One region of the Ruegeria sp. CRTD044 genome, then DNA from elsewhere that is predicted to be linked to it. Evidence: riboswitches for the same ligand, from Rfam matches in the RefSeq annotation. Region 1 holds a riboswitch; each other region holds the start of a gene.
What was found. A riboswitch is a leader RNA that binds a small molecule or an ion and turns the genes downstream of it on or off. The one in region 1 is predicted to bind cobalamin.
Positions count from the first base shown of each region.

Region 2: linked by a shared signal. The riboswitch ahead of AC2FNL_RS16470 (hypothetical protein) and the one ahead of AC2FNL_RS04650 (DUF1636 family protein) in region 1 are both predicted to bind cobalamin.
Region 3: linked by a shared signal. The riboswitch ahead of AC2FNL_RS02210 (DUF1636 family protein) and the one ahead of AC2FNL_RS04650 (DUF1636 family protein) in region 1 are both predicted to bind cobalamin.

Region 1 is NZ_JBXWSP010000004.1:355,034-359,229, reverse strand. It holds gene AC2FNL_RS04660 (NAD(P)-dependent oxidoreductase) at 1-224, opposite strand, end outside; gene AC2FNL_RS04655 (LysR family transcriptional regulator) at 333-1,208, shown strand; cobalamin riboswitch at 1,281-1,485, shown strand; gene AC2FNL_RS04650 (DUF1636 family protein) at 1,568-1,951, shown strand; gene cobW (cobalamin biosynthesis protein CobW) at 1,954-3,009, shown strand; gene cobN (cobaltochelatase subunit CobN) at 3,016-4,196, shown strand, end outside.
Region 2 is NZ_JBXWSP010000019.1:49,718-53,913, forward strand. It holds RNA gene ffs (signal recognition particle sRNA small type) at 18-116, shown strand; gene AC2FNL_RS16460 (alpha/beta hydrolase family protein) at 198-1,055, opposite strand; gene AC2FNL_RS16465 (TetR/AcrR family transcriptional regulator) at 1,140-1,712, shown strand; cobalamin riboswitch at 1,743-1,958, shown strand; gene AC2FNL_RS16470 (hypothetical protein) at 2,045-2,452, shown strand; gene AC2FNL_RS16475 (protein-tyrosine phosphatase family protein) at 2,456-2,959, opposite strand; gene AC2FNL_RS16480 (DNA polymerase III subunit gamma/tau) at 3,115-4,196, shown strand, end outside.
Region 3 is NZ_JBXWSP010000003.1:244,172-248,367, forward strand. It holds gene AC2FNL_RS02200 (recombinase family protein) at 1-843, opposite strand, end outside; gene AC2FNL_RS02205 (hypothetical protein) at 980-1,354, shown strand; gene AC2FNL_RS02210 (DUF1636 family protein) at 1,751-2,149, opposite strand; cobalamin riboswitch at 2,253-2,460, opposite strand; gene AC2FNL_RS02215 (hypothetical protein) at 3,114-3,443, shown strand; gene AC2FNL_RS02220 (hypothetical protein) at 3,505-3,771, shown strand; gene AC2FNL_RS02225 (hypothetical protein) at 3,768-4,106, shown strand; gene AC2FNL_RS02230 (hypothetical protein) at 4,162-4,196, shown strand, end outside.

The sequences.
Region 1 (4,196 bases):
CGCATCACCGCGTCCGAGGCAGCGGGCGACGGCAGGCAGGTGATGACCGCATCGCAATCGCGCATCATCTGCGCCGGGCTTTCACCGGCCTTAGCGCCCTTGGCGGAGAACTCCGCCACAAGATCGGGGTTAAGGTCGTATACCGTCAGGTCGATACCGTTGCGCAGCAGCGACCCCGACAGCTTGCCCCCCACATTGCCCAAACCGATGAACCCGACCTTCATGTTCTGCCCTCCTGCAGGCGCAATTTCGTTGGCCCGAGTATTTCCGTTGCCCACCGACAAAAGAAACGAATAAAAAGTCAGTTTAGATGCAAAAAATTTTGGTGCTGAATGGACCGCCTGCCCAATCCGGCCTGGCTGCGCAGCTTCGAGGCCGCTGCCCGCCACCTGAATTTCACAACCGCCGCGCAGGAACTGGGCCTGACGCAAACGGCGGTGTCGCTGCATATCCGCTCGCTCGAGGCGGACCTCGGGCAGCCGCTTTTTGCCCGCAACGCACGACACCTGTCGCTGACGGAGCTGGGCCAGTCCTATGCGCTGACCGTGCGCCGGGCGTTGTCGGATATCGCGCTATCCACCAACAGCTTGTTCGCCCCCGCCTCGCGACAGGCGTTGACCATCCGGGCGGCGATATCGTCGATGACCTACTGGATCGCGGCCGAGCTGCCCGCGTTCAGCGCGCAGCACCCCGAGATCCCCGTGCGGCTGGTGTCGCATATCTGGAACGACTCGGCCGCGCCTGCCGATGTGGACGTGGAAATCCGGCTGGGCTATGGCGACTGGCCCGGTGTTGCGGCCGACCGGCTGTGCTCGGAGCGGCTGGTGCCCATCTGCCGGGCGCAGGACCCGGCGCCAGACCTGCGCAACGGCCCGTTGATTCACATTCTGGGATACGAGGACAACTGGGCGCGGTACGCCGAGGCCACGAGCATCGACCTGCCCGACCGCCCCGCGCGCCATTCGGCGGATACGACCGTCACGGCACTGCAACTGGTGATGGCCGGCGCGGGCTACGCCACCGTTCTGGAGCGGTTCGCGCTCAACGCCATCGCCCAGGGCGCGCCGATCCGGATTGCGGGGCCGGCGATTCCCTTTACCCAGTCGCACTACCTGATCCGCAGCGTCAGCGCGGCGCCTCCGTCCATCCCCGCCCAGTTGTTCCTCGCGTGGTTGCGCGACCGATTGGCCGGTGATGCCGCGGATTGACCCCGGCAAGTCGCTTTTTCGATCCGACGCAAAGCACTTGCCCCTGCGCGCTTGACAACCCCCCTGCCCGTACCGCATGTCGCTTGCGTTGGTGTCTGTGCAAGCAGATGAAAAGGGAATGCGTCAGCGGTTTTCCGTCAAACGCAGCCGCCCCCGCGACCGTGACCGGAGAGGGTGCCCAAATGCCACTGGCCGCAGGCCGGGAAGGCGGGACATCCGACAGAGCACCGCTCTGACATCCGCAAGCCGGGAGACCTGCCAACGCCCGAAGACAAACCGGACGGGGTGTTCCGGTGTCGGGCCCATGTCCGCAACGTGGCCCGCGCATACCCCGTCCCCCGACAACCGAGTGAGGGGGGATGAGAGACGTGACCGAAACCACACCAGTCGAGCTGCTGGTCTGCACCACCTGCCGACGCGGGCTGCCCATCGAGGACGACGCCCAGCGCCCCGGCACGCTGCTGCACAAGGCGCTGGCCGCCGCCGACCTGCCCGAAGGCATCACCCTGAAGCCGGTCGAATGCCTGTCGAACTGCGATCAGGGTTGCTCGATCGTTCTGCGCGGCGGGCCGTCGCGCTGGACCTTCGTCTATGAGAACCTCAACGAATCCGACCATGTCGAGATCATCGTCGAAGGCGCCACCAAGTACCTGGCCGCCGATGATGGCCTTGTGAAATGGCGCGACCGCCCTGAACATTTCCGCAAGAACTGCGCCGCCCGCATACCCCCGATTGGAGCCTGAGCATGAGCACCCTCGAAAAACTTCCCGTCACTGTCATCACCGGCTTTCTCGGCTCGGGCAAGACCACGCTGATCCGCCACCTGATGTCCGAGCCGCAGGGCAAGCGGCTGGCCGTGGTGGTCAACGAATTCGGCGATGTGGGCGTCGATGGCGAGATCCTGAAAAGCTGCGCCATCCCCGATTGCCCAGCGGAGAACATCATGGAACTGGCCAATGGCTGCATCTGCTGCACCGTGGCCGACGATTTCATCCCCACGATCGAGGCGCTGATGGCGCTGGACCCGCGTCCCGATCACATCCTGATCGAAACCAGCGGTCTGGCCCTGCCGAAACCGCTGCTCAAGGCGTTCGACTGGCCCGATATCCGCTCCAAGATCACTGTGGACGGCGTGATCGCCCTGGCCGATGCCGAGGCCGTGGCCGCGGGCCGTTTCGCCCCGAATGTCGCGGCGGTGGACGCCCAGCGCATGGCCGATGACTCGATCGACCACGAAACGCCCCTGTCCGAGGTGTTCGAGGATCAGATCTCGTGCGCCGACATCATCCTTCTGACCAAACCCGACCTGGCCGGCCCCGAAGGCGTGGCCAAGGCGCGCGAGGTCATCGCCGCCGAGGCGCCGCGCCCCCTGCCCGTAGTCGAGGTTGCCGAGGGCGCGGTGGACGTGCGCGTGGTGCTGGGACTGGAAGCCGCAGCCGAAGACGACATGGACGCCCGCCCCTCGCATCACGATGGCCATGACGACCACGAACATGACGATTTCGAAAGCATCGTTGTCGAGTTGCCCGAACAGACCGATCCGGCGCAGTTGGTCGCCAAAATCGAGCGTCTGGCAAACGAGCTGAACATCCTGCGTGTTAAGGGCTATGCCGCCGTTCAGGGCAAGCCGATGCGCCTGCTGGTTCAGGCGGTCGGCGCGCGGGTGCGGCACCAGTATGACCGCCCGTGGAAGCCGGACGAAGAGCGCCGCTCGCGCCTTGTTGTCATCGCCGAGCATCACGACATCGACGAGGCTGCGATCCGCGGCATCCTGACGGGCGTCACCGAGGCCGCCGAGTAAGCACCGATGCACGTCGTCTTTCGCGAAAGCCACGGGCTCGAGGAAACCGAGACCCCGACCGATCTGGGCCAGAGCCCAGCGGATCTGGTGGTGCTGTCCTTTTCGGACAGCGATCTGGGTGCCTTCGCAGCCGGATGGCATCGCGGCGGCGGGCCCGAGGGGCGGATGCCCTCGTTGCGGCTGGCCAACCTGACGGCGCTTAAACACCCGCTGTCGGTCGATACCTATGTCGAACAGACGCTTCAGGGCGCCAAGGGCATCCTGATCCGGCTGATCGGCGGCGTGCCCTATTGGTCCTACGGGTTGCAACAGGTGCTGGCTCTGGCGCAGGCCAAAGGCATCGCGCTGGCGGTGCTGCCCGCCGACGGGCGCGAGGATACGCGGCTGGACGACTATTCCACCCTGCCGGTCTCGACCCTGCGGCGGCTGGCGCATCTGTGCGATACCGGCGGCGAGGTCGCGGCCCAGGCGGCGCTGGCGCAGATGGCGCTGGCGGCGGGGCTGTATGCCGGTCCGGTGATCGGGGCCAAGACACTACCCGACTGCGGTACGTGGTGCCCGGATCGCGGCGTGATTGCGCCCGAGGACGCATTCGCGGGCGAAGGTCGGCGCATCATCGTAACCTTCTACCGCGCCTACCTGACCTCGGCCGATACCGCGCCGGTCGCGGCCCTGATCCGGGAAATCCGCGCGCGGGGTCATCAGGCGGTGGGGCTGTTTGGGCCCTCGCTCAAGGCGCCTGCGGCGGCTAAATGGCTGGCCGAGAACATCCCCGCGATGGCACCCTCGGCGATCATCAATGCCACCTCGTTTTCGGGCAAAGGCGCGTCGGGCACATCGCCCTTGGACGTGGCGGGCGTGCCGGTGTTCCAGGTCGCGCTGGCGACCTCGCGCCGCAAGGCCTGGGCCGAGGCCGAACGCGGCCTGTCGCCTGCCGATCTGGCCATGCATGTGGTGCTGCCCGAAGTGGACGGGCGCATCTCGGCCGGTGTCGCCTCGTTCAAGGAACCGGGCAAGCGCGACCCGCATCTGGAATATTCCCGCTTCGCCCACCGCCCCGAGCCCAACCGGATCACCGCGATCGTCGACCGGGCGATGGCCTGGGTGGGCCTGGCCGAGAAACCAAAGGCGCAACAGGTCCCCGCGCTGGTCCTGTCCACCTATCCGGGCAAAGACTGGCAGATGGC
Region 2 (4,196 bases), on a different contig from region 1:
ATGCCTATATCGGCGGTCGAGAGGTTGGCGCGGGCAAGCGCCTCGCCAACCTGGTCAGGTCCGGAAGGAAGCAGCCACAACGAGCCCCGCTTGGGTCGATGTCCAACCTCTCACTTGACGCCGCGCCGCGTATTCGGCCGGGTCAATCCAACCTCTGCATTTTGTCGTTGTTCCTGAAAACCGCGCTTACGGGCGAGTCAGGCGATCAATCGCGGCCAAACGGCACTGCTGCGGCGGGCGAAGGCGCCGATATGACCGATTTCGGACAGTCCGAAATCCTTGGCCTCCAACAAGTGCCGACGGGCGGTCGGACCATAGAGTTCAGCCAGCCGCCAGACGGCGGGCGGTGGCACTGTCTGGTCATCCTCAAACGCAATGATATCCGCCGTGGCGTTCGCCCGGCTCCAATCCGCCTGGGGAAGCGTGTCACCAAGTTCGGGCAGATAGCTGGTGGGCGATGTACACCACTTGCGCCATTGCCAATAGACGCCAGCCGGCAAGTCGGCTCCGAATCCCAGTAGTTTCCCTGGCAGGTACCCCAGGAGACGCACCAGAGGTGGCACATGGCCATACCAGAACAGAGTCGCCAAGCCCTTGTAGGGCCACGGGTGATCAGCCACCGTCACCAAACCTGCGCACACACAGATCATCCGGTCGATCTGTTCGATTTCCGGTTGCAGCGGACCCAGCATTCCACCGACCGAATGCCCGATCACCCACAGTTTTGCCTGCGGGTAGCGACGGCGCATCTCGGCACGCGCTGCGGGCATGTCGATCAGCGCCCAGTCCGCCATCGTGGCCTTCGAGTCCTTCAGCCGCCCGGTCAGCGAATGCTCGAAATCCCGGTAATCATATGTCAGGCAAGCCATACCGCGCTCGGCGGCCAGCCAGCGAGCAAAGTGCTGATAGTAGTCACGTGGCACTCCTGTTGCGCCGTTCAGGACCACAACGGTTTGCGGCTCGACCGCCGGAGTGTAAAGCCGCGCCGCCAGCTGGGTCTGGCCCGACGGAAACTGAAAGTCTTCCACGTCAACCGCGTGCTGCGAATCCAACATCTTTGCCTCCAAACACTCTGGACCGATCGGTCTAATACTTTGTGTCTGGACCATTTGGTCTAGGGCTGTCAATATTCGGCCTGCATGACCCAACGTCCACCAAACACCAAAGATCGCCTGATCGTGACTGCCGCCAAACTGTTCCAGCGCTCGGGCTATAACGGTGTCGGTCTGGCGGAATTGCTGGCCGAAGCGCAGGCCCCCAAAGGTTCGCTGTATCACCATTTTCCAAAGGGCAAGCCGGATCTGGCCCTGGCGGCGGCCAGTTGGGCCTCGGACGGGATGTTGAACATGATCGCTGCGGCATTCGACGACGCCGCGGATTTTCGCGACGGGGTCACCACCCTGTGCCACAAAATCGCGAAGCTGTTCGATACCTCGGCGCAATGGGAGACCTGCCCCATCGCCGCCACCCTGTTCGAAAGCCCCGACAACCGCGCGTTTCGGGAGCATGCCGACCGTCTGTATGAAAGCTGGATCATCGAAGTTCGAAACCACGCCGCGCGGCTCGGAGTTTCCGACCCCGAAAATGCTGCGGATACCCTGTTCATCGTGATGCAGGGCGGCTGGCAATTGGCCCGTGCCCGCAGGGATTCGAATGTGCTGCGCAGACTGCCTGATCTGTTCCCTTGGGACTCACTCCGGCAACCGGGCTGAAACCGTCTTGACTCGATCGCGGATACACCGCTAGCGATGAGGGGATGGTTCCCGTGCCGTTTCGGCCCGGGATGAAAAGGGAACACGGTGCGGTCCAACCCGGAACTCCGGAGCGGACCAAGGCCGCGACTGCCCCCGCAACTGTAGGCGGAGAGCGATGCCGAAAAACCACTGACCGCAAGGTTGGGAAGGTCGGCAAAGCAAAGACCCGCAAGTCAGGAGACCTGCCATCAAACGTGAAACCGAAACTCGGACGGGGTGTCCGGGCAGGGTCTGGCCTTGAAACCGGCGTCTGTCCAAATCCACCCCGCCCAGCGCGCGGAGGGCGCAACATGATTTGGAAGACCGACACCCATGAATTCGCGGCAACAATCTGCCAGCGCACCGGAAAGACCTGCCCGGCACTGGCGCGCATGGCACGGGCCATCGCGCAGGCAATGGCGACGGCGCAGGCCGCTACATCCCCCGACTTCCAAGTGGAAGGCAGCAGCGAACTGGCCCATTGCGAACATGGCTGCACGGCGCGGTTCGATGCACGTCCCGAACGGATCCGCGTGTATTGCGGAGCGGCCGCCGATACCCCGTCCGACTGCCTTGATACCTTTGCCGACATGCTGTTTGACGACCAGCGCGACGCCCTGCCCGCACAGGTCATTGGTGATCGACCCTGTGCGATGCTGCAGGCCACGGCGATCATGCCCGTGGTCAGGGCCAAGCGCGAGTTCCGCGCAACCGCCTGAAGGTCAGGTCGCCAGTGCCTCGCGCGCCGGGGCGATGGCCCAGTCCATCTGAGCATCGGTTTCGACCGCGCAGGGGCGTACGGCCCGCAGGCGTTTCAGGGCCTGTTCCGGCTGCTCGCCGCTTTCGATCATCAAGCGCAGAACAACCATGCCCGACCGCCCGCAACCGCCCCGGCAGTGGACCAGTACCCGCCCGCCGCCCGACAGCGCATGGCGGGCGGCGGCACTGACTTCGGGCCAGCGGCCGGATATCTCGGTCGACGGCGCCGAGAAGTCGGCGACCGGCAGATGCGCCCACCGACAGGCGCGCCGATGAATGTCACAGCCCAATTCGCCTGCACCCACAGAAACCAGTTCGGCAAGGGTTGTCATCGAAATCACCAGCCCCGGCGCCCAGGCTGAAATCAGGTCCAGGTCTCCCTCATAGTCGCCGCCACCGCCGGGAACCGAGGTCAGGGCCAGCGTACCGCCACCCACCTGCAATGCATGAACCACAAGATTTGTCATCAGACGTTCCCCCCGAAACTGGCTGATTGAACTTGATCCGCGCAGTATGCCTCACACCGCGCGCTCGCCAAAGCGAAAAACCTGCACCGGCGCTGTGGACGCGGGGCACCGGGAACTCTACCCTGCATCGTCAGTACGAATCCGTCAGAGCAGACATGACCACACAGTCCAGCCCCGCCTATCAGGTTCTCGCCCGAAAATACCGCCCGGAAACCTTTGCCGACCTGGTCGGTCAGGATGCCATGGTGCGCACGCTGAAAAACGCGTTCGAGGCGGACCGGATCGCGCAGGCCTTCATCATGACCGGCATCCGCGGCACCGGCAAGACGACCACGGCCCGGATCATCGCCAAGGGCATGAACTGCATCGGCCCCGACGGCAATGGCGGCCCAACGACCGAACCCTGCGGCCAGTGCGAGCATTGCGTGGCCATCATGGAAGGTCGCCATGTGGACGTGCTGGAAATGGACGCCGCCAGCCGCACCGGCGTGGGCGACATCCGCGAGATCATCGACAGCGTGCGCTATCGCGCCGCCAGCGCGCGCTACAAGATCTACATCATCGACGAAGTCCACATGCTGTCGACCAGCGCCTTCAACGCGCTGCTGAAAACGCTGGAGGAACCGCCCGAACACGTAAAGTTCATCTTTGCCACGACCGAGATCCGCAAGGTTCCGGTCACCGTGCTGTCGCGCTGCCAACGGTTCGACCTGCGCCGGATCGAACCCGAAGTGATGATCGGCCTGCTGCGCAAGATCGCCACCGCCGAGGGCGCGGAAATCTCGGATGACGCGCTGGCCCTAATCACCCGCGCCGCCGAAGGCTCGGCCCGGGATGCGACCTCGCTGCTGGACCAGGCAATCAGCCATGGTGCCGGCGAAACCACCGCCGATCAGGTGCGCGCGATGCTGGGACTGGCCGACCGGGGCCGCGTTCTTGACCTGATGGACATGATCCTGCGTGGCGATGCGGCCGGGGCCTTGACCGAACTGGGCGCGCAATATGCCGAGGGCGCCGACCCGCTGGCGGTGCTGCGCGATCTGGCCGAAATCACGCATTGGGTCTCGGTGGTGAAGATCACCCCTGACGCGGCAGAAGATCCCACCGTCTCACCCGATGAGCGCACCCGCGGACAGCAGATGGCCGAGGCGCTGCCGATGCGGGTGCTGACCCGGATGTGGCAGTTGCTGCTGAAGGCGCTCGAGGAAGTCTCGGCCGCCCCCAACGCCATGATGGC
Region 3 (4,196 bases), on a different contig from region 1:
ATCGTTTTGCACGCGCCGCTTCTTCAGTTTGAAGGAGCTACGGTTCCAGACGTTGTTCCCAATGTACTTCTCATTGATCAGGATTTGATGCACGGTCCCGCGGGTCCAGGCGCGATCGAGGTCCGTTAGAATGCCGCGGGTATTCAGAGCCTCGGCAATTTCGGTTTCGGACTTTTGGCCTTCAACGAAGGCGAGGAAGATTTCTCGGACGACGGCGATCTCCTCTGCAGGGCCTGGGACTAGGGTGACGCGATCCGTCTGAATGCTCTTGTGCTCGCCGCGCTCCAGGATGCCTTTCGCGACCCCATGCTCGTCGATCAGCATGCGCCGCAGGCCGAAGCCGGGCGGACCGCCTTGGCGATAGCCCAGTTCGATCAAACGGCTTTGACCGATGAAGACCTTTTGCGAGAGTTCCCGGCTGTACTCGCCTGCCATGGCGCGCTTGACGCCTTTGACGATGGTGGAGACCGGGCTGCCGTCGTTTTCGAACTGCTCGGCGCAATAGATGACGGAGATGCCGGCGCGTTTGCAGATGTACTCGTAATAGGCGCTTTCGTCCGCATCCTGAAACCGACCCCAGCGGCTGATATCGTAAACGAGCACCGCTTCGAAATCGGCTTTGCCGGATTGAATATCGTCGATGAGCTGCTTGAGCCCATCTCGGCCCTGGATCCTTAGACCGCTCTTTCCCTCATCCGAATAGGTGCGGACGATCTCGATCCCGCGCTGCTCCGCGTAATGCGCGATCGAGTCAGACTGGTTCTCGGTCGAATAGCGTTGGTGCTCGGTCGACATCCGGACGTATTGAGCGGCGAGCCGAGGCTGCGCTCCCTTTGGCGCCATTGCGCCTCCGTCATGTCCGTCCCTCCAGCTCAAGAACCGAGCCTTTCATTTTTCGCCTTCGGCAAGTCACGGGAAATGCCTGTGATTCCATGGTGCCGAAGCATAGACGCGGAGGTTCGGAAAAATGTTTCCTAAGATGGGCAAGACTTTTCCAGATGACGACGAACGAAAGGTCGATCGATTAAAATACCAAATGGCAATTGCAGCGGCGCTGAAGCATGAGCTCGGCGGATCTCATCGGGCGATCAAGATCGTGATGCGCTGGACGGGTGTCTCGGAGCGAACGGCCAAGAACTGGCTCGCAGGCTCCCACGGTCCGGCTGGAGAGCATCTGGTCGAGCTCATGCGGAATTCGAACGAGGTGTTGGCTGCGGTGCTTGTGTTGTCCGGGCGAGGCGAGTTGAAGATTGGGGCGGGACTTCACGAAACTCGCGAGGCCCTTCTTCAGGTGCTCAATGTCTTGGACGGCCTTCTCGGAACTTCCGAGGCAGGGGCGGGTGAAAGCGAGTAGGCGGTGTTTCGCGCCAGGTGCGCGGCACTCCTGAGTAGAGTGACGTTCAGTTCGAAGTCGCTTCGCTCGATCAAAACCGAGAAAATTCAAAAAGTTAGAAAATCGCCCGGAGTTCGCAGGGTGTTCCCGTGTGCCGCCATTTTAGTAGAGACTGGTTCGCATTGGTCTCCCAGCACCGCCATTACCCATTGATATGGCTAAAATAGTGAAGGGCTTGCTTTCAAGTTCTACACTTTTGCTGCGCGCCTTCGCCGGTGCTCCGCCAGCTTCAAGCACCGTTTGGCAGATGAGCTGCTCTTGCCGGGCGGTGACATCGAACGTCTCAGAGACCAGCCTGTCACTCAGCACTGTCTGGGGTGGGCCAGGTGACGGCATCCACCGACAGCAAAGGCGCGCTCATGAGGCGCAATCCGCATCTTCCGAAGACGCAGCCATCGCGGCTGGAATGCGGGCCAGTGTTGCGTGGCGAAGCCCGGCCGGGCAGTCGACCGAGTTGCACCATCCATCGCGCAACTGCTGGTACAGCCGGGCGAATTCCACCAATGCCCCGGTCTCTTCAGACGTCAGGCCGCCAAACAGGTAATATGCCTTGCCCGGCGCGTGATAGGCGACGGTACAGGGCCGGTTGCACCCGGCCATGCAGGCGGCACCGGAAACGTCAAAACCTGTCAAACCGTCGTCTTCGGCCAGCGCGGCGCGCAATCGTCCGATCAGGTCAGGTCCGGGGCGTACGGCTGCACCCTTGGGTCGGCAAGATAGGCAAACCGCGATGTGATGTGTTGATTGTCGGTTCATTTCGCCCTCCGCGAAATCGCGGGCCGGACAGGGAACCAGTCATGTCAGCGGCGTAAGCCGAAAATGCCATCTTGGCCTCCTTCCGGGACACCCCGCCCGGGTTGAGTTGCGTTTGATGATGGCAGGTCTCCTGACTCGCGGTGTATGGCTTGCCCCGCCTTCCCAGACCTATCGGCCCAGTGGCATCCGGGGGTCGCACACCGCCCACAGTTGCGGGGGCAGTCACGGAATTGGCGTCAGAACGGCGCCGCACCGTATTCCCTTTTACCCGACCGCCAAAACGATCGGGAACCATCAGCGCCAATCTCATCAATGAATCGGGCTGCACTGTCAACGACGTTCTGAGCGGCTGCGTGATCGAGGAATCCAAGCGCCCGTTCAGCACCAGCTGAGCGATAGGCCGTGCAGCGAACTACGGTGTTTCAACCAAGTGGATTCGGATAGCCCGGAAGGTCCGGAGACACAGCGGCGCAAGCGGGTAGATGGCAAAACCTCTGTGAGCGGCCTCGCCTTTTCCCTTTGAATGCAGAATCCTATCTTCGGCAAACGTACGAAAATTTACGCGCGGAAAAATCATTGATTTATCCTGTAATTGATTCAAACATACGAATTCGACACAACTTTAGCTTTACCTCCGTTGTTGTCGCTGTCGCCCGTTTCGTCGGGCCCTTCCGACTGCTGGAGTGAGTGCTGGCGGTCGGAAGGCATTTCACGAAGATCAGCGTTGGGAGGACGCGGTGCCCGGACTTAACGTACGATCCCTCCCTCGAAAGTTCGCACCGGCTTTTGCCCATGACGTCATTGCGTCAGCACGCTTTGTTCACGGTCCCGGGGATCAGCAGAAATCCTGTCTGCCAGCCACGTCATTGGCGACAGACTTTTTTGGAACGGGAATTACCAGACCGGGGTATGCTCGAATGACTGCATAGACGTAAGCGCGCGAAAAAGAGGCCACATATTCCACATGTATCGACAAACCCAAAAGGAGAAGAAAGTGATTAACAAAGTCATGATGATTTCAGGCGCGACGTGTTTCGCACTACTAGCGGCCTGCGACGATACGAGCACGTCAAGTGCATCCGCCGAACTGACGCCCGCTCAACAGGCGTGTCTGCGAGACGTGGCCAAAACAACCAACAATTCGCAAGTGGTCGTGCTCTCATCCGCGTTCAGCGAGGCTGGAACACAAGTCACCGTTGGGGTTGGAGAGGATCGGGCTCCGTGGAATTGTATTGCCTACAGTGATGGCGCGACAGCCGGTATTGAGTTCCTGGGCGACGAAGGCGCGTTGTGACCGGTTTGATGCGTAGCCGAAATCGGCTGCGCAGCGCTGGCTTGATACTCTGAGGTCCGGCATGGTCTGCAGAATAACCATCATCGCGTTTGCGACCCTTTACCTGTTGGCGTTGTTTGCGTTCCTGACCGGTACCTTTGGCTGGTTCGGACAGGAACGAGACCCGTTGTCCGGCGTGTTCCTTTTGCCGCTGGGACTGCCCTGGGTACTTGCCGTGGACCTTTTCTCAGAGGCCGCCAAACCGTGGCTCGCGGCGATTGCACCGGTGCTCAACCTGCTGGCACTGGTTTTGATATGCAGATGGGCACGCGGTTTGCGCCAGAAATGAAGGCGGAACTCTTTCCCGCAAAATTGGAGGAAAACATGGGAAAAGTGATCTTGGGGCTTGTGATCGGGCTCATCCTCGGCGTGGTTGGAGCGATGACCTTGGGCGGCGGGGCCGCGATGGGTGTCGGCGTTGCGACAGGCTTGTCCGCCGGTGTGTGCACCACATTGAAGGGAGCCCAGGCCGAGAACCTGATCACCGCCGAGCAAGCAGATCAGATCCTCAATCGCGTGAATTTCGAAATGGCGTCATTGCAAGGAATTGAAACGACGGACGAGATCGTCGGCAGCGCACAGGCATGCGACGAGTTTCTGGCAGAGTTGCGGGAAGCGCAGTGAGGTTTCTGCTCACCGGAAACATAACATTTACGATAGACCGACAGAGGACCTGCTTATGAAACGCAGTTTTTTGAACCTTCTAACTCCCGC